2 linked regions of the Prosthecobacter debontii genome follow. The protein of the gene in region 1 interacts with the protein of each later gene in a pairwise test. Links are inferred from orthologs where the notes say so. Each region holds a gene or a part of one and is shown in the gene's direction. Other genes may lie near its edges. The genes, in order: rfaD and menB.

Region 1 (9,716 bases):
AGCTTTGATCTTGTCAGTTTTGGAGAAATCCTGGTGCCAGATCATCCGCTGCGCTTTGGCTTTCAATATGACGTGGTGCCTTCCCAAACAGGAAGTCAGAATATTATTCTCGCCCTAACAGCCGTGGCAAAAATCCCTGGGACCGAACAGTCTTGCACCCGAGGGTTCGCGGTGAAGGTGGATCTCGTCACTGGAGAGGTTTGGGATCTGTTGAACGACAGTGGCCTCGTCGGCTGGATTGAGCGCCCCATGGACACATTTACCGACGAAGAGCCCATGCTGCTGAACTGGGAGGTGGAGCACTATGGGGCGGCCTTGATCCCGAAACTTCAAATCGGTGGCGAAGTTTTCCTCTATCCTGCCCTCCGTTACACGGATGGGATGGTCATGGATACGGTCGCTGGGCTGGATATTGGCCAAGATCCGGCCTCGACGTTTATGCATCCGGCCGTGTGGAAAGAGTCCCTGTAAGACAGCAAACCTGACCCGCAGCGGACGAATCGAGGCATATTCTATTCTAGGTCGAGGGGATAGACAGGAGGCGTCCCAATGCCGCTGTTTTCACTAGCTCCAGAGCCACAAAAAACCGGATTTCTCGAGGAGAAGCCCGGTTTTGATGGAGTTAGGAGATCGCGCTTGATCAGTGATTCGAATAGATTGAGACGGGATAAGAGACTTTCAGTTTGATCGTTTTCTCCAACTCGTCGAAGTACTGCCATTCATCAAGCAGACTGAATCCTCCTGCGGATGAACCTAGACTGTCCGGTTCACGGATGACGAGGCCTTCACAAGTATGAGAGCGGACCAAAGGCTTGTAATAGGGTTCCCCGGTTTCTTCGTCATAATATTCGTTATATTCGATGAATTTCCCGGAGCCGGAAAAGAGTCCTGTCGCCGCACTGAATTTAACCGACCTCATGCCCGCCGGATTGACTTCTTCAGAGGGATCGAAACGAATGGTATGAGAGGAAGTAAGGGTCGCTGTGGTGGAGCCATAAGGCCCATCGATATAGACATTGAGGGGAGCCTCCACCAAGTTCATCATCAGCCCGCCCAATTCAGGATGGGTTGGTTTGAGGTATTTACCACCGCCAGTGATCGACTGCTGACCATCGAAACTGAGTGGATAATTTTTTTGGCCTTTAAACGACAGGAAGTTTTTCCTCCATCGGAATGAACCGGCGACGGAAGCATTCAAATACTCAGGGCCAGAGGTTCCTGGAAGAAGCTGGAAATCATAGGAATAGCGTCCTAAGTTTTTGTATAGAAAGGTAATGCCGTAGGAGGTGAAATCCTTGGTGACAGGTCCGGACGTGGTGAAGGAAGTGCCGTCGGCCAGTTTGCCTGTTTGGGAAAGAATTCCAGCCGCAGTTGTCGTGACTCGTGCATAACCCGTGCCCTCGGGCATGCTGCCATAGTAGGAACGCGGCATGTTGATATTGAAGACACCCAGATGGGCTGCTCCGAGAGGCGAAGACTTTTGCCAAGGACAATGAAGTGTATAGAAACTTGCAGAGTCCGTCTCAAGGTAACCATCGGAATCATAAGGAATGTCCATGTCTCCAGACAGGGCTTCGGGGGTGACGGAGATGCGTATCGTCGCCAGTCCCGTCTTGGCGTAATAGCCTTTGAGTGAAAGTTCACTGGTTCCTGTGTAAGCATTCGGTTCCTCTCCGGTTGGTACGGAAGTGGTTAACTGCCCTTTGAAAGAGGACTTGATCACTTGGCCATACATTTTGCTCAGGCTGAGTTTACCCGTATAGGCACCCGAGGCTGTGATTTGGATGTCAATCATCCCCTCAGCCTCGCCGGTGTTGAGTGGACCATAAAAGCGTCCACTGATACCATCGCGCAATGGCATGACGTTGAGATTAGTCTTGATCGTGGTTGAACGTCCGATCGGGTTGATGGCGGTGATGGACACCTGGGCCGTGCCCACCTTGGTCGGCACGCCAGAAATGGCTTGTGTTTCCTGGGAAAAGCTGAGTCCTGCCGGCAAGCCTTTCACCTCCAATCCGCTGGCCGTTTCCGGCAAGGGGAGCGGCCATTCATAAGCGACGCCGATGTAAGCGTCGGGCAGGGAAAGTTCATCGAGTGTCGGAACTGAATCGACCACTTTGAGGGTCTGTACTTCCGTGATGAGTGTCTTCTCTCCCAGCCAGATCTGGCAGGTGTAATTGTCGGCATCGACTTCCTCCGCCGTTGTGAAATCAAGTTGCGGTGTGCCAGCTTTGAGACCGGTCACAGGGGTGCTTCCTTTGAACCACTGAAAAGTAAGGCCGGAACCTGCGGTTGGGATGGAAAGGCTGAACTTTTTGCCTTTGCTGGCCACCCATGTCTTGGCTCGGGGATTCACGATGGCCACCTGCATTGGATCACTTTCGGCAGAGCCGACGAGTGTTTTGATGATGGCCTTGTAGTTGCCTGCATCGGCGAGGCTGGCTTCGGAAATGTAAAAGCTGGCTTCGCTCGGCGTTTGGGACTTAATGGCCTTCCCATTTTTTGTCCAAGAAAGGCGATACTCGTAGCGGGTGAGAAAAGTTGGGGAAAGAAAGATCGGCTCTCCAAGGGTAATTAAGACGTCTTGCTCGCCTGCGACGGAGGGATCTGGCAAGACTTTTACCGTGGCAGTCTCACTCGTCTGTTCCCCATCGCTGTTGCTGATCACCACATGATAGGAGCCTTCAATGGAGGGCGTCACATTGGTGAAGCTGTAATTCGAATAGCTAAAATACATGGGTCCCTGGGTGGAAACCAGCTCGTTGTCGCGATACCAGCGGTAAGTGAAGGGCTGGCGACCTGTGACAACGACCGTCAAGCTTGAACTGGAGTTCTGAAGCAGCCCGACTTCTCCCTGAGGGAAGCTGCTGAGGTTCGGCGGCTGACGCACGGTGAGGGTGGCTGTGTTGCTGATTTTTTTGCCCTGACCATTACTCACTTCGACATGATATGAGCCTTCGTTGGAGGTCGTCACCGAGTTAAAAGTATAGCTCGATTGACTCCCGCGGCTCAGCAATGTGGTGCCGTTTTTATACCAGGAATAGATCACAGGAAGGATGCCCGCATGATCCACCGTCACGTCCAAGGTCACGGAGGAACCTACATTGACCGATTGAGACTGGGGCGATTGCGTGATGGTCAGGGCCAGTTCAGGCACGGGGGCTCCAGGATTTAGTCGCAGGGCCGCTAACCCCTGGAGGAAACTCCCCTCGGTCGCCTGGCTGGCGATAACCACTCGCTGAGCCGAGTCTAAGGCGGCCTCGACGACCAAGGCTGCCCCAGTCCCGACCGTGTGAGCCGATAAACCATCGGTGCCCCAGGTGGTATCGACATCACCATTCCATTCAAATCGGCGCAATTTCACTTGGGCTGTGAGGACCCCCGAAGGCTGTCGCCCCACCACCAGAATGCGTCCGTCGGCTTGAATGAGGAGATCGGTGGGCTGGCTCTCACTCCCGCCCAGGGTAGTGACGAGAAATCCATCCTCTGAGAAGGTCGCATCCACGGCTCCATTTGAGCTTCGCCGCGTCAGCACCACGTCGTTGGCTTCTCCTGTCGCAGCATTGGCCACCAGCACCATGATGTTGCCATTGTTATCGAGCGTGAGCGCTTCTACGGATTCCGTGCCCACAGAGGACGCAGAGACGACCATTCGGCCATTGCTGGTGCCCCAGGTTGTATCCGCGATTCCAGCAGTGGTTAACCTGCCTATATAGTGATTGATGCCGCTGCTGGTGCCGCCATAGAGGATCTTACCGTCGGCCTGGAGGCAAACGCAGCGCGCTGTTTGCAGGCCGGCCCCACTGAAAATGTAATAGCCTACGGAGTTCGCAAAGCTGGACTCGTGTGTGCCTCCAGAGGAGAACCGAAGGATCACTCCATCCGTATCTCCGCTGGAGCGGTAGAGATCCGCACTCACCACGATTTTGCCATCGCTTTGGAGGGCCATGCCCGTCACGGTTGGCGCAAAAGTGAAGCTGTAAGAATTGAATGAGAAGGAGCTGTCTATCTGCCCATTACTGAGAAAGCGGGCCACAAACACCGATGTACCGTAATCGCCTGCGACGAGAATCCTTCCCGTTGAAAGCACTTTCACCGCACGGATGGTGTAGTTGTTTGCAGGCAAGGGACTATACAGGGCATAACCATTCGAACCAAACTCGGTGTCGAGATCTCCATTCGATTTGAATTTGGCCAAGACCATTTTGTAACCGGCTCCACCAGCCCAGGAGTGGCCCGCGACGATCACACTATCATCGGGCAAAACAGCGAGCGCTTGTGCTGAGGAGGTGTAGCCTGGCAGGGTGGCGATGGCCTGACCATCCGAGCTAAAGGTGGTATCCGCAGTGCCCGCCGCAGGGGTCTGGCCATAGGTGCTCATCGTAACGAGGCTACAGGCAAATAGACTGAGCAGTGTGCGGAGAGGAGAAAGGCTTCTCATGGGATAGGTGTCCGCCCGTAAAGGATAATTTCAGTGAGGGCAAGATAATTCATTATCCATGTCACAACTCCGCAATCTTCGCCATCCGCTCACCCGTATCTTGCAAACTTGGGCAGTCCTCGCTATCCCCTTGGGATGACCCTTACCCCTGAAAGCCGCATTCTCGTCACCGGTGGCGCCGGATTCATTGGCAGCGCCCTTGTCTGGGAGCTCAACCGCCGCGGCTGCGAAAACATCATCGTTTCAGACCGTCTCTGCACGGACGAGAAGTGGAAAAATCTCGTGCCGCTTCGCTTCCATGATTATGTGGATGGTGGGGATCTGGAGAAGCACATCCGCACCTCCCCCGACAGCCTGGGCCACTTCGATGTGATCTTGCATCTGGGCGCCTGCTCGGCGACCACCGAGAAGGATGCGGACTACCTGATGCGCAATAACTATGAGCTGACCAAGATCCTGTGTCAGTGGGCCCTGAGCCATGGCACGCGTTTCGTGTATGCCTCCTCAGCCGCTACCTATGGCGATGGTGAGTGCGGGATGGATGATCAGATGGCGGACCTGCATTGCCTGCGCCCGCTGAACATGTATGGTTATTCCAAGCACCTCTTCGACCTGCACGCCAAGCGCACGGGCATGCTCAACCAGGTGGCGGGCATGAAATACTTCAATGTCTATGGCCCGAACGAAGACCACAAAGCCGACATGCGCAGCGTGGTGCATAAGGCCTATGGGCAGATCCTCAACACCGGAAAGGTGCAGCTCTTCAAATCCCATCGCCCCGACTACAAGGACGGGGAGCAGATGCGTGACTTCCTCTATGTGAAGGATGCCATCCAGATGACCCTCCATTTGGCTGAAAACACCGGAGCCAACGGTCTCTTCAATCTTGGCTCCGGCCAAGCCCATACGTGGGTGCAACTCGTGCAGGCCATCTTTGCCGCCCTGGGTAAGGAGCCTAACATTGAGTTTGTGGAGATGCCGGAACACCTCAAATCCAAATACCAGTATTACACCTGTGCAGACATCGCCAAGCTGCGCAGTTCCGGTTACACCCAAGAGCTTTACACTCTGAATGAAGCTGTGCGCGACTATGTGCAGGGCTATCTGATCGGTGACAAGCGCCTCGGTGACGAGGCCTGATCCTCTAACGCTGCGGTTGCTCGTCCCGTTGAGGTTCGGGCCTTGGTTTCACATCTGGCGAACCTGGGCCTGGACCACCGTCCTTATTGCCATCGGCGGCACGACGCTCGCGGGCGTTTTGGAACTCTTTGAAAATCGCTTCCCGATACACCTCGCGCAGCTTCTGGGTGGCTTGGACGCGTTCTTCGCCTGTGGAGCTTTCCAGCTTGGCCAGGGCTTCCTGCACCTGGGGGAAGGTCATCACGCGCTCATGCAGCTTGCGGGTTTCGTCCCGGCGTTCAGGTCGGGAAAAACTCTGCAACTCCATGCCCATGCGCCGCACCATCACCTTCGGAAAGTCAGGGGAGTCGGTGGCGGGGAGTCGAGGCAGCTCTCGCGGATCGAAGTGATCTTTCGGCTCGATGCGTTCGAGGATCGCCGCGGCTTCGGGGTCGATCTTGGTTAGGGATTCCCGGATCGTATCGCGCATCTCCTCATTGGCACGCATGGCCTTATCTTTGGCCGCGATCACCTCGGGGCGGCTCCAGACTTTATCCAGGGCCTCACGCACGCGCTTTTTATCTTCTTCCGGGAGTTTATCAAAGGCGTCATGGCGCATCGGGGGGCGGCCACCAAAGCCGGGCATGCCACTGCCGCCTCCACCACGTCGGTCGCCACGATCCCCCCCTCGGTCCCAGTCCCGCTTGGAGTCACGCTCGCCGCCTTTTGGGGGCCCGAAGTGGGGCGGCGGTGGGGGCATGCCTTCACGGTCCCCCTTCGGCGGTGCGGCCGGTGGTTCGGCGTGCAGAGCCGTCGCAGTCAGAAGCGTCAGCAGGGCAGGGAGAGCCAGGAGAGATTTCATGCGGGTAGTTTTCATGGGATCGCTAGGGGTGCAACCTCGGAACCCGAGTTCCCGAAGTTCAGTCTCCATGAACCCGGCTCAGTCCTCAGAGTTGCGCAGGGTCTGACTCTTTCTGCCACGGCACCGGCCCGAAGAAAAAGCCGCGCTCGTTCAAGCGCGGCTTCAGGTGGCTGTCGTCGTCAGACGTCGGCCCGAGGGATCAGCCCAGCTTGGCGCCTAGCTTGTTCAGCATGGCTTCGAGCTGCTTGCCGTATTTGATGTAGCTGTCGTATTGCTCCTTGGCCTTCTGCTCAGGGGAGAGATCATCGGCGGCACCGGCTCCGTGGAAGACTACGGCCACGTGGGGCTCGATGCTGATGTAGCCTTCATAGCCGGTCTCCACGAGGTCCTTCATGATGCGCTCCGTCTGGCCTTCGCCTTCGCCTGGGTAGGTGTAAACCGCGTCATTTTTGGCCTTGTCCCAGATGCCATCTTTCACGTGTACGTGTGCCATGAAAGGCTTGATTGCCTGATACATGGCCCAGGCGTCCTGCTTCTGGCCGGGGCGATCACGGTCATCGATGAAGACCGGGTTACCGGTATCAAACACCCACTTCATCCCTGGCACCGCCTCGGCCATGCGCTGCACGTAGGTCGGGCTCATGCCACCCCAGTTCATGCAGTTTTCGTGAACGACGGTCAGACCGGCATCGGTAAAGCGCTTGTTGATCTCGATCATGCGTTTGATGCGCTCCGGAGCGAATTGCTCTTCTAGATCCTTGCCCGCGTCGTCCTTGCAGACGGCATAGGACATCACGCGAATCAGCTTGGCCCCCAGCTTCTGCATGCGTGGGATGGCGCGGCTGATCTCCGCCTCGGTGATGCTGAAGTCATCGGTGATCTTCTTGGCCCAGTTACCGATCAGGGAGCCAAAGCCGCTCACCTTCATGTTCTTCTCGGCCAGGCGTGCCACGACTTTGTCGAAAACCGCGTCAGGGATCTCATGCAGGTTCCCCTTCACACCGTCGAACTCCACCACACGGGCCTCGATGCTGTCCCAGCCAAGTTCCTGGTGGGCCTGGATTTGCACGTCCAGAGACGCGCCTGCTTCATCTGCGATGCCGGTGAGTTTGATCATGGTTTAGAAAAACGGGGGTTGGGGGTGAACTGAAAGGATACGAAAGGAAAGGGAACCCATTCTTTAGAGGCATATACGCCCCCTGGCAAGTCACCGTGGCAATACAGAAAGCGCCTGAAGGTGTCGTTTGGTGTTGGGAGCCCAGACCAAACCCTTGCGCTTTTGGGGCTGGGGCGGTGATTTTTGGAGTGAGTTAACTCCTCCGACTAATCTGTATACGGGCTGTGCAGGCTACTTTCGGGGATCACATCTTCCTCCGTTTCTCTACGGCTTTGCGGATGGAGCCTTCGACTTCCACCCATGCTGTCGATGGGTGATCGAAGTGAAAGATACACTTGGCATCTCGGGTAGCGCATTGGAGCTTCTTGAGTTGGGATTCCAGGGCGTGAGTAGTATCTAAATCGGAGCGTTCCAGCGGCACCCAGATCACGCTGCATTCGTTTTTGTCGGAGCGTTCCAGGGCAATGCGTAGTTCCGTTTCCTGGATGAATTTCGAGACTCTCGCGGCGGTGGTATAAAACAGCAGCACGATATCGGCTTTGTTCAGGGCATCGAGTATACCTGTCTCCCAGCATTCCCCGGCGATGAGATCGCGATCCTGCCAAACCTGGATGTAACCGCGCTGGCTCAGTAGCGTCAGGTGCGGCTTGATCGGAGCGATCTCCTTTTCATTCGCATGGGCATAGCTGATGAAGAGTTGCATGCGCTTCTCGGGTTCGGGCCCGGTGGCGATGCGCGACTCTTTGCTTTCCACCGTGTCCAGGGTTTCCACAACGGGCAGCTTGATGCGTTTGGCTTCGGCTCCTTCGCCCACGGTGATCTTCATCGTGTCGTCTTCATCTCGCTCAGCCAGTCGCAGGTCTTGCATGGCGACCCACTTTTCCGGGTCATTCACCGCCTGCACTTCCTCGACTGCGGGCACCTTCCCATGCAAGGTCACGAGATGGGATCGGATGATGTCAAACAAACCCTGCCTCTGCTCATCGGGGCCGCCGATCACTTCCACGGTGGTTTGCCTTTGCGAGCGATCCAGCCGCACCAGAGCTTGGCAACCATTCCACACCAGCACCACGCCACTGCGCCAGCGCCATTCGGGGTGAGGTTGGCTCAGTTCATGGGTGCGCACGATCAGGCGAGGCAGCAGCCCTGGTGGCAAAGCTTCGGGGTAGGTATAGCGCAGTCTCTTGACGTCTTTGCCACGGAACTCCATGAACGCCGCAGGCTGAACCTCCGGCAACAGTTCGGGAATGAGCCAGCGCGTTGGCTCGGCGTCTTTGGTTGTAGGCAGGGCAAAGGCCACTTCAAATTTCTCCATCAGCTCCAGCACAAAGCCATGTTTCTCGGCGGGGTAATCCTTGGCCAGTAGTGCTTTCGCTAACCAACTCTTCTCCAACACGCCGCAGCAGTCTTGCTTCTGCGCATAACGTAGCAGGCCGTAAATGCCCTCCGTCACCCACTGCGGTTTCAGCACGCTGGTGTGTTTCAGCCGATGATGATCGCGGAAGTTCAGGGCAATGCCTAGCCGGTGCAGGTTTTGGGCGAGGCTGTCCTGCTGATCCTCTTCGGGCACATCGTGCCTAGTGCAGAGCTTTTGATAATCCTTGTAGTCCAGATAGCTCTCCTCAGTCTGCCCCAGCTCTTCTTTGATTCGGTGCCACTTTTTAGGCACGCCTGCCCACACATGCTCCATCTGATCCACGGTCTTCTCCAGCGAGGTGCGCAGTTCCTGGATACCTAACCGCGTCTTCGCATCGGTTTCGACAAAACCGACGATCTGCGGGCAGCGTTCTTGCAGACGGAAACGATCTACGGAGAAGGGGTGTGAGGCATACTTATTCAGCACCACCAGGACCGGACTATCCCCACCGAAGCTCTGGATGAAACGCAGCCAGTAGTCCGTCTCCAGCTCCCAATTCCCATCCCGCCCTTCCAGCACCAGCACGTACACACAGCGCTCGCTCAGGAAGATCTGATGCGTGCCGTGCAGAAACTCCTGGCCGCCGAAGTCCCAAGTGTGCGCTGTGGCTTCTCCCTGAGGACAATTCACGGGTAGGGGAAGTACGGTGATTCCCGGAGTTTCTTGTTCATTCCGGTCATGCGGCTTATCGCGCAGAGCTTTAAGCAAGGAGGTCTTCCCCACCCGTCCCCTTCCTACCATCAGCAGCCGCACTTCCTGC
Region 2 (9,618 bases), on another replicon or contig:
TCATCCAGCCACCTCGCACTCGGATGCGTTCGAAGAAAGCATCCGGCTCAAACAGATGCTGCGTGCTAAGGCCACAGAGGCCGATACGATCTCCGAGCTCTCGGCGTGCGACGGCCGCTTCATAAGCTGCAAACATCTGGCCGAGGGCATGATCCATGGCCGAGGTCAGGATGAGAGGGCTGGTCGGGTGCGTCTCAGCCACGATGCGCCAATCTCGCCGAGCAGGCTTGACCACGACGGCGTCAAAGCCCGCAGTGCCAGCGCGCCAGCCTTTATCCAAAGCCAGCTTCACGCCCCAACGCTGGCGACAGTGCACCCAGGCCTGAGCCTCATACGGAAAGGGGTCCTCCACGAGATCCAACTGCCGATACACACGCACGGGCATGAACTCGATGAAACTCTGGAAGGCCTGGGCATCGAGACAGCCGTTAAAATCCACTCGGAAGCGGAGATCGGGATTATCGGACAGGCGCGCGCAGTTTTCCAAAAAGCGCGTGGTTTCCCCGTAGTTCGCATAGCCCTTGGCTTTAAGCGCAGGCCACCCCTCCTCGAGAAGCTTTTCAAACTGCGGCTGTGTATCCCGAGCAAAGCTCCAGGAGTAATGGCTGCGGGGAATCTCCAGCCCGGCAAAGAGGCTGACTCCAGCTTCGCGGGCCGCGCCATCCACGGCGGCACAGCGCAGCGCCATCTCCGTGACGGGTGTCGTTTCTCCCTGAGCCAGCAGACGCAGTTGCTCCTCAATCGGCGCATCCCCAAACTCCGGCCAGGGATGCACACAGCCATACCCTGCCCCAACCCGGATCAAGGCCCCCGGGAAAACCCGACGATGCGAGGCTGAATTCAGCGCCACACCACTGCGCAGCAGATACTCGTAGATGTAAATGGTCTGGTCGGCCATCAAAGTGAGGTCAGGTCTGTCCTTGGGTGAGTTTTAATACTGGGGAGAGGCTCGCCCGTGAGAAGGTGTTGAAGAGCAAGGCGAACGCCGATGGGGCTATGGTGACATAGCTCCAAGGCGTTCAACACAGCTATTCGGCACCTTACTCACGGGCCCTCCGGGTTGAGTCAGAACGAAGGCCATGGCGGCGTTGCTTCGCTGGGCCAAGATCGCAGAGGATATAGGCACGGCGCTCGCGCCTTGCCCTGACCTCCGTTCTGACTCAACGAGCCCTTCCCCAGTATTAAAACTCACCCTAGATACGCCCCAGCAAAACAATCCGGCGAACAAGAGCAGTTGCATGCCGCTGAGTGCCAGAAGGCGATTGTAGCTCGGCCCGGGCGCGTGAGTCCAGATACGCAGGATCAAAAAGAGCCCCACCGGCACGACCGCCAGGGGCGTGGTGAAGGCGCTGGGGAAGTCGTGCTGCCACCAATACACCCCTGCCGCATGCGCCGCCAGGATGAGAAAGGTGATCTCCAGTCGGGCAAAGGTGACGCCGAAACGCACGGCCAGGGTTCGTTTCCCCGTGGTGCGATCCTCCGCCTGATCCCGCAGGTTATTGATGGCGATCAAAACCGTGGAGAGACACCCGATCTGAAAACCCGCCACAAGACCGCCCTCCAGCCACTCGCCCGACTGCACAAAGGCTGAACCTAACACGGCCACGAAACCAAAAAACAAAATCACGAACAGCTCGCCGAGCCCCCGATAAGCCAGAGGCATGGGGCCCCCGGTGTAGCCGTAGCAGAAGTAAAGGGAAGGAATCCCAATCGCCACAATGGCCATGCCACGAGCCTGAATGAGCGGGATCGAAAGGAGGGCCGCCACAACCAGCATGAACCAGGCGGCCCCCATGACCCGACCACCTGAGATCGCACCCGAGGCCGTGACTCGACGCGGACCGATGCGCGCCTGGGTATCGGCCCCCTTCTTGAAATCCAGGGCATCGTTGAACCAATTCGTGGCCACCTGGAGGGCGATGGTGCTGCCCAGGGTGCAAAAAAGCAGCCACCCACTCCACTGCCCGCCGATTTTCCAGCCCAAAACGGAGCCAACCACCACCGGCGCGATAGCGGCACCGAGAGTCTTGGGGCGGGCGGCGGCGATCCAGTCAAAAATCATGGTGATGCGGGAGGAACGGAGGATTCGGGGTAAGCGTGCATGAAGGGCCAGATGAGACGGGTTTTCAACCCTGAACGTGGAAGTCGTGTCTATCTGAAAGAAATCTCTCGCATCCCACGCCAGCCGGTTTTATTTCATGGGGTGTGAGTGCGGCCCCGGCCCTTCCACTTTCCCCCATAGGCTATGTCTTCTCTTCAGGCCATCCGTGACGCTCTTGAGCAGTCGCCCGATAACCTTTCCCTTCTCCTGCTCTACGGCCGTGCCAGCTTGGAGATGCTGCAACTCGAGGATGCACGCATCGCTTTTGAGCGCGTGTTGGCGCTGGATCCTGATCATACCGACGCCCAGCTCGGCATCGCTCGCGTCCTATTCATGGAGGGAGATACCTCCGGTGCCGCCGTGCGGGCGGAGCGTGTCTTACTCCAGGAGCCCGACGATGCCTCCGCACACCTACTGCTGAGCCGTGTTTATCTCAGTGAAAATGACCGGGCACGAGCGATCGAACACTTCGACCTCGCCGCGCAAATCGACGGCACCATGAGCGATCCTGCTCTCGAGCGTGAACTCGGCCGCACCGCCAGGGATGCCCGCCGGACCTCCCCGGCCACCCCGACCCAGGCAGAGCCGAGCATGCCCAATGACGGCCTGGATGAGGGTGAAGCTTCCCAGGAGTTTTACGACGACGCCCTGGAAGAGCCTCCCTACGATTGGCGGCCTGAGACCTTCTTTACCCCAGGTGACCCGAATCGCTTTGAAACCACGTTTGCCGACGTTGGCGGCATGGATGAGCTGAAGGAAGAGATTCGCCTGAAGATCATCTACCCTCTTCAGTATCCCGATCTCTACAAGGCCTATGGCCGCCGCACCGGTGGCGGTATCCTCATCTATGGCCCTCCAGGCTGCGGCAAGACCCTCGTGCTGCGCGCTGTCGCGGGAGAAGTTCCTTGCAACTACCTCTCTGTCGGCCTGCATGAGATCTTCGACCCCTACTTCGGCAGCACCGAGCGTAACCTGCATCAGATCTTCGAAACCGCGCGGGCCAATGCTCCCTGCGTATTGGTGTTCGATGATCTGGACTCCCTGGCTCAGGATCGCCGCAATGTGCGCGAGAGCCAGCTCCGCAATCTGGTGAATCAGTTTCTCCATGAACTGGATGGTCTGCGGGAAAATCAGCGCGTGCTGGTCATTGGTGCCACCAATCAGCCTTGGGCTCTAGACCCGGCGTTTCGTCGTCCAGGTCGGTTCGATCAAGCCATCTTCGTGCAGCCGCCCGATGCCCTCGCGCGCACCCAGATCATCAGTCTCCTCGCCAAGGATAAACCGATTTCCAACCTCGACGTCCCGACCCTGGTGGATGCCACAGGCGGCTTCTCCGGCGCAGATCTGAAATGGGTGTTTGATCGGGCCGCCGAGTTGGCCCTGTCGGCCGCCATTCACACCGGCCAGCCCGTGCCCATCACCATGGAACTGCTGCTGAACGTCGCCCGCAGTCACGCACCGACCATGAACAGTTGGTTCGAAGGCGTGCGCGATCATGCTCAACAGGTCGCTCCCGATGGGATCTTCAATGAGGTGAAAAAATTCCTCAACGCACCTTCATCACGCGAGCGGTAAGAAGGAGTCGAGGCACCCTCAATCGATACGAGGTCACGCTCATGTCTAACAAGCAGCGTGACAAGCATCCACCAGCACTCAAGGCCGATTGGATAGCTTGGGGATTGCATTTGATCTTTGGTGTCATCGTGGGTTTCGCCGTTGGATGGTTGCTGGCTTCACGTTTATCCCGAGCAGGCTTGTTTGCTGACGGAGGCCTGGTCTCCGCTGTGGTTGGAATCAGCTTCATTGTAGCGGCTTTTGCATCTCACCACGGGGATCGCCTTTGGATGAAAGTTTCAATTTATAGTGTAGTCGAGCCTCCACGATCAAAAGCCAGTCTTTGTGTATCGTGGATCATTGGTATCATTGGAGCCATCCTGGTTGTCACTAGTCTGCAATTATCGGAAAGTCCTCCGTCGAGTCCGGCGCATTGTTTGGCCATTCCCTTCCTGGCCATCATTGGATGGTTGATCATTCATGCGATTCGTGAAGGCACGGTCTTATTCATCCAGGGCTTTGTGCATCAGCATGAGCATCCCTTTCTCTTCTGGGTTCTCGTCGCAGCCTATGGTGCTTCGTTCTTGGGCCTCCTTCGAATGGTTATTGGGTAACGATACCCCATCCAATTCTCACCCATCCATCAACCGCCGGGCCTGTTCGACCCAACGTTCACGCTCGATGCGATCTTTAAAAGCAAGACGGCGTGAGAACTCTCGGATGTGCGCTGGGCTCCATCCCGCGATTTGCTGGAGCCGGTAGATGCCCAGTTCTTGCAGTCGCTTTTGCAGAGCCGGTGAAATCCCCCGCACACGCGTGAGATCCTCCACCACGGCAGGGCTCTGACGATAAACCAAGCCGAGCGAAGCATCGACCTCGGGAAGGATGGTGACGGAAGGCGGAGCCACGGCCTCGACAGACTCCGCCGGGGGCTCGGCGTGAGCGATGGCGTGGAGAGGTGAAAGCGGAGCGACCTCCGCCTCAAGGGGCTCTTCGGGTTCCATCGATGAGCCTAGAAAATCCCCTTCCTGGCTATCTGATAAAAGGAAGGAAAAAGGCTCCACGTCATTAGGCTCAGGCAGCTCACGCGTGACACGTGGAGGCGCAGGATCTGGGGACTTTGGTTCACGCGGGCTGAGGAGTTCCGCCACCTGCTCCGGCGTGTGGTGGGTAATGCCAGGAATCGGGGCCAACTCAGGGATCAGAGGTAAGGGTAGAGGTGTCGTTTCACTCTCCGGCTCAGCCCCTGCAGGTGCGGGCTTCGTCGCCTCGGGTGGGGGGGCAGTCGGCGCTTTGGCAGAGCCCGCGCTAGGAGGCAGAGTCAGCGCTGGCGCAGATGCTGTCTTGGGCGTGAGTTCGGGTGTGGAGTTGGCCGCCCTCTCCGGAAAAATCTCCGAAGGTTTGGGCAGGACTTCGGTGAGCAAAGCTGGCGGCGATTCTCCCAGGGGCCCGGTGGCTGGACGGATGACTTGCTCCGTGAGTTTGCGCTTCAATCCTGCCACTTCTTCACGCAGACCACGCATCTCCTCCTGCTGCATCCGGTTCTTTTTCTTATACCGTCCCCAGGTCAGGGCCCCGAACCATAGGCCTAACAAAAAGAAGATAAATGACACCGCTGTGACAAAGATGGCGCTGTGAAGGAGAAAATAGACCAGCGGCTCAGTCTCCAGGGATGTAATCTCAAATTTCATGAGGAAAGCGTAGGTCAACGAAGCAAAATCTCCACGGTGTGGGGGGCCGCCAGAGCGCCAGGTGAGCCCGGAGGAACGGAGTCAAAGGCGACGGTCAGAACGTCACTGGTTGGCAGGCCTTGTTCGACCAGGAAGGACAGCACCTGCCGAGCACGGGCGAGAGCCAGAGATTGATCCCGAGCAGAAGCGGAGCCTGGGTCAAGGTGACCGCCGATGACCAACTTCACCGCAGGTCCGGCGGCCAGGAGCGCGGGAGTGAGGGCCGCGAGGCGGGCTTGCTCCGTGGCGCTCAGGGTCGCGCTACCTGTAGAAAAGGATATCGGCGTCTCTTGGAGTGTTTCAGCCAACTCAGAAGCTACTTTAGCCGGGAGAGGTGAGATCAGCTTGCGCCCCGGCAAATGAAAAACGGAGGGATAAAATGTCAGGTGGGAGCGAACCCGTTTGCCACCGGTGACCGGACGCAAGAGCGCGAGCCATTGAGCCTCCAACTGGCGTGTCGCCGAGCCTTCCAACAACGGGCCGTCACCCTCTTCAAAGCGAATGTGTCGAGGCCCAGGTTCCGCAAAAAAAGCCTCAAGTAACGGGATCACATCCTGATCCTGTGTGAAGGTGGCGGGCATCGTGTGGGTGCTCTCCAGGAGTTGCTCAGCCTGGAGAGGCTCCAACAGCTTCATCAACTGACCTCGCAGGCCCGTGGCGGGTAGCCCCCCTGCCGCATGCAGCCCTTGAGCATCGCGGCGAAGATCAAGCCACGGAGTGACCCGAAGATTTCCCACGAGCGGGGCGAGTAAGCGGCTCTCCACGGTCAGCGGAGCTTTTTCCCCTTCGGGCCAGAACACTCGAGGATGCGACTTCACCTCCTCCGTCTGGATGGTGAGGTCCGGCCGAAGCTTGTTCAACAATTGGGTGACATGCTGGATACGTGCGTCCTTGGGAAGCCAACCCGAAATCGTCAGGGTGGCTCCCTGCAGCTGCGTATGTAAAGCAGCGGGAATGACCAAATCGCTTCGCGTGAGACGCAGCGGCCCGAAGACCGCCAAGGCCTGCTCAGCCGCTTCCAGAGAGGTGGCATCGGGAGCATTGCCTGCGATGCGCAGATCCAGATAACGAAGATCCGCGACGGCGGCCTTGATGCCATGCGTCTGCAACACCTCCAGTGCGGCAGCTTGCAAGCCTGGCTGCTGCTTTTCCGCATAAAACCATCCGTGAGCGATGATCATCATCGGCAGCAAGGCCAACGCGATGAGACAGATCGAAAAACGCATGGAAGAGGAAAGCAACGGGATGAACGATTGACACCAGAGAGGGCCAACGGATACTCCGCCGCCCTGGGACCTGGATCACCTATGAAAATCCGGGCTCCTGCTGCAAGAACTATTCCACACGCTCAATTATCCCATGTCAGTCATCATCGCCGGAACCGTCGCCCTGGATAACGTCAAAACGCCTCAGGATTCTCAGGATAATCTGCTCGGTGGTTCCGCCTCCTACGCTGCCCTGGCCGCCAGCATTTTCACCCAGCCCGTGCACATCGTGGGTGTCATCGGACATGACTTCCCTGAGGCCCACTTGAATCTCCTCGGCAGCAAAGGCATTCAGCTGGATGGTCTGGAACGTAGCAGCGGTGCCTCCTTCACCTGGACAGGGGAATACCACGAAGACATGAACAACCGAACCACCCATGCGGTGGGGATCAACGTCCTGGAAAGCTGGGCTCCTAAAGTGCCAGCGTCCGCCGCTGAAGCCAAAATCGCCGTCCTGGCCAACATGAGCCCGGACAACCAACTCCAGACGCTGGAGCAATGCACTGGCGCTAGCTTCGTGGTGGCAGACACGATGGATCTATGGATCAGCATCGCCAATGAGCGCCTGCACGATGTGCTGAAAAAGATCGATCTCCTGGTGATCAATGACGGCGAAGCCAAGGAATTTGCCCGCACCACCAACCTCGTCGAAGCCGGACGTAAGCTCCAGGCCAAAGGCCCCCGCTTCGTCGTCGTGAAACGCGGCGAGCACGGCAGCTATCTCTTCGGCGAAACACCTGACCAGTTCTTCTCCTGCTCCGCTTATCCCCTGGATTCCGTCTTCGACCCGACAGGCGCTGGCGACAGCTTCCTCGGCGGCATGGCTGGCTGGCTTTCCTCCCAAGGAAAAACCACCCCCTCCTTTGAAGACCTGCGTCAGGCCGTGGTCCATGGCAGCGTGACCGCCAGCTACACCTGTGAAGCCTTCAGCACTCACAAGCTGCAGAAAGTCACGAAAGATGATGTGGCCAGCCGTCTCAGCGAGCTTCAGCGCTACACCAGCTTCGTCGCCTAACGAAGCTGGCAGTCGTTTGCTTTTGCCCAAACCATCGCTCACCGACCATGTGGACCACCATTCAGACCTTCCAAGACATCAAGCTTGAAAAGACCGCCGACGGCATCGGCAAGCTCACCATCAATCGCCCGGAAGTGCGCAATGCCTTCCGACCGCAGACGGTGAAGGAGATGCTCATCGCCCTGGACATCCTGCATGAAGATCCTGAGGTCGGCGTCATCATTCTCTGTGGCGAAGGGCCTTTGGCTTTCTGCTCCGGGGGTGACCAAAAGGTCCGTGGCAATGCCGGATACGTCGGTGATGATGGTGTGCCGCGCCTGAACATCCTGGATGTGCAGCGCAAAATCCGCACCCTGCCCAAGCCCGTCGTCGCCATGGTCGCGGGTTACGCCATCGGGGGTGGTCACGTGCTGCATGTCGTCTGCGATCTCACCATCGCCGCCGAAAACGCTCGTTTCGGTCAGACCGGCCCCAAGGTCGGCAGCTTCGATGGCGGCCTCGGCTCCAGTTATCTAGCCCGCATCGTGGGGCAGAAAAAAGCCCGGGAGATCTGGTATCTCTGCCGTCAATACGATGCCCAGCAGGCCCTGGAAATGGGCTTGGTGAATACCGTCGTCCCGCTGGAAAAACTGGAGGAAGAAACTCTCCAATGGTGCCGTGAGATGCTCCAGCACAGCCCGTTGGCGCTGCGCTGCCTCAAGGCCTCCCTCAATGCCGATTGCGATGGCCAGATGGGTCTGCTTGACCTCGCGGGCAATGCGACCCTGCTCTACTACATGAGTGAGGAAGCCAAAGAAGGTAAAAACGCCTTCGTCGAGAAGCGGAAACCCGACTTCAGCAAGTTCCCACGCCTGCCTTAAGACCAAGACATCAAACACCCCAGGTTTAAAAAACCTGGGGTGTTTTATTTGGTAAACCGCCGACTCGCCCTCTCTAAGGTGCGGCGTTCGTCTTCGGTGAGGCTGCCCATGCCGTGGTCGTTGATCTTGTCGAGGATGGGATCGACTTCATCCTTCATCAGGTCCACCAGCGGATCGTTCTGCGGGTTCTCTCGGCGCACGGCTTCCAGATCGACATCCACATCGGGGCGGCGAGCCGCCGGACGGGTGCGGGCCATCTGTGGGCGACGGCGGAGAGATGAGCCGGTGACGGTTTCACGCTCGCGGAATTCCAGATACGGACGCGGTCTCTGCGCGCGGCCATAACCCAATGAACGGGCATAGTACCAACCGGCCAAGCCACCACCTAGATGAGCAAAGCAGTTGGAGTCCGTCAGTTGAGCCCATTCGGGCAAGTGCCCGGTAAGGAGAAGCACGGCCACACCCGCATTGACGGCCATGAGCAGACGGGCAAAGGCACGCTGGCTGATCACCAGCAGAGGTACTTCCTCCTCCGGCATCGCCACGGCATAAGCCAGGACCAGCCCCAAGACAGAAGCGGAAGCCCCCATCAACAGTGAGCCGGTATTTTTCAACGCGTAGGCGGAGACGGCAAGCTGAACGGCCGCACCCAGCAACCCGGCAATGCAGTAGAGGAAGACGAGGCTGCGGCCACTGTATAGGGCCTGCACTCGCCGCCCGGCAAACCACAGCAGCAGCATGTTGCCCAAAAACGGCCACCAACCGGCATGCACGAACAGGTGGGTGAAGGGAGTCCAAAAATGTCCATCGGCCAATTCATCCACGCTGATGCCCCCGGCTGGGCGCAGGGGGGCTTGAGTGAGGGCATCGCGCACCCAGGCGAAATCAAATCCCCATTGGAGAACGAAGACCATCACATTCAGGGCAAACAACCACTGGAATGCGGTTCTCTCACGGATCCACTCCCCAAAAGGTGGAGGTCCAGAGCGCATGTAGTCGCGGTCGTAGATGGACATGAGGTAAAGAAACGAGGCGGTGAACTGAGCGAACAGAAAATCTGGAACAGCACACATACGTGCGCCAAACTCATAAC

What was found.
Region 2: the proteins of rfaD (region 1) and menB interact in binary tests that used the Escherichia coli proteins (3 or more experiments, as listed by UniProt). The link is inferred for Prosthecobacter debontii from one-to-one orthologs.

The regions. Positions count from the first base shown.
Region 1 is NZ_FUYE01000013.1:75,403-85,118, forward strand. The notes cover bases 3,714-6,578. They hold rfaD (ADP-glyceromanno-heptose 6-epimerase), read left to right. Parts: upstream 3,714-4,576; coding sequence 4,577-5,581; downstream 5,582-6,578. Other genes in these bases: B5D61_RS17690 (immunoglobulin domain-containing protein), read right to left, coding at 3,714-4,441; B5D61_RS17700 (hypothetical protein), read right to left, coding at 5,586-6,422. Outside these bases: B5D61_RS17685 (hypothetical protein), read left to right, coding at 1-471; more of B5D61_RS17690, read right to left, coding at 641-3,713; B5D61_RS17705 (sugar phosphate isomerase/epimerase family protein), read right to left, coding at 6,622-7,539; B5D61_RS17710 (COR domain-containing protein), read right to left, coding at 7,784-9,716. UniProt on the Escherichia coli protein: Catalyzes the interconversion between ADP-D-glycero-beta-D-manno-heptose and ADP-L-glycero-beta-D-manno-heptose via an epimerization at carbon 6 of the heptose.
Region 2 is NZ_FUYE01000004.1:236,035-245,652, reverse strand. Bases 6,852-9,618 are described here. They hold menB (1,4-dihydroxy-2-naphthoyl-CoA synthase), read left to right. Parts: upstream 6,852-7,712; coding sequence 7,713-8,525; downstream 8,526-9,618. Other genes in these bases: B5D61_RS07660 (rhomboid family intramembrane serine protease), read right to left, coding at 8,570-9,541; B5D61_RS07670 (PfkB family carbohydrate kinase), read left to right, coding at 6,852-7,665. In the rest of the region: B5D61_RS07700 (hypothetical protein), read right to left, coding at 1-898; menA (1,4-dihydroxy-2-naphthoate octaprenyltransferase), read right to left, coding at 995-2,062; B5D61_RS07690 (ATP-binding protein), read left to right, coding at 2,246-3,676; B5D61_RS26180 (hypothetical protein), read left to right, coding at 4,093-4,269; B5D61_RS07680 (hypothetical protein), read right to left, coding at 4,288-5,346; B5D61_RS07675 (OmpA family protein), read right to left, coding at 5,361-6,611; more of B5D61_RS07670, read left to right, coding at 6,745-6,851. UniProt on the Escherichia coli protein: Converts o-succinylbenzoyl-CoA (OSB-CoA) to 1,4-dihydroxy-2-naphthoyl-CoA (DHNA-CoA).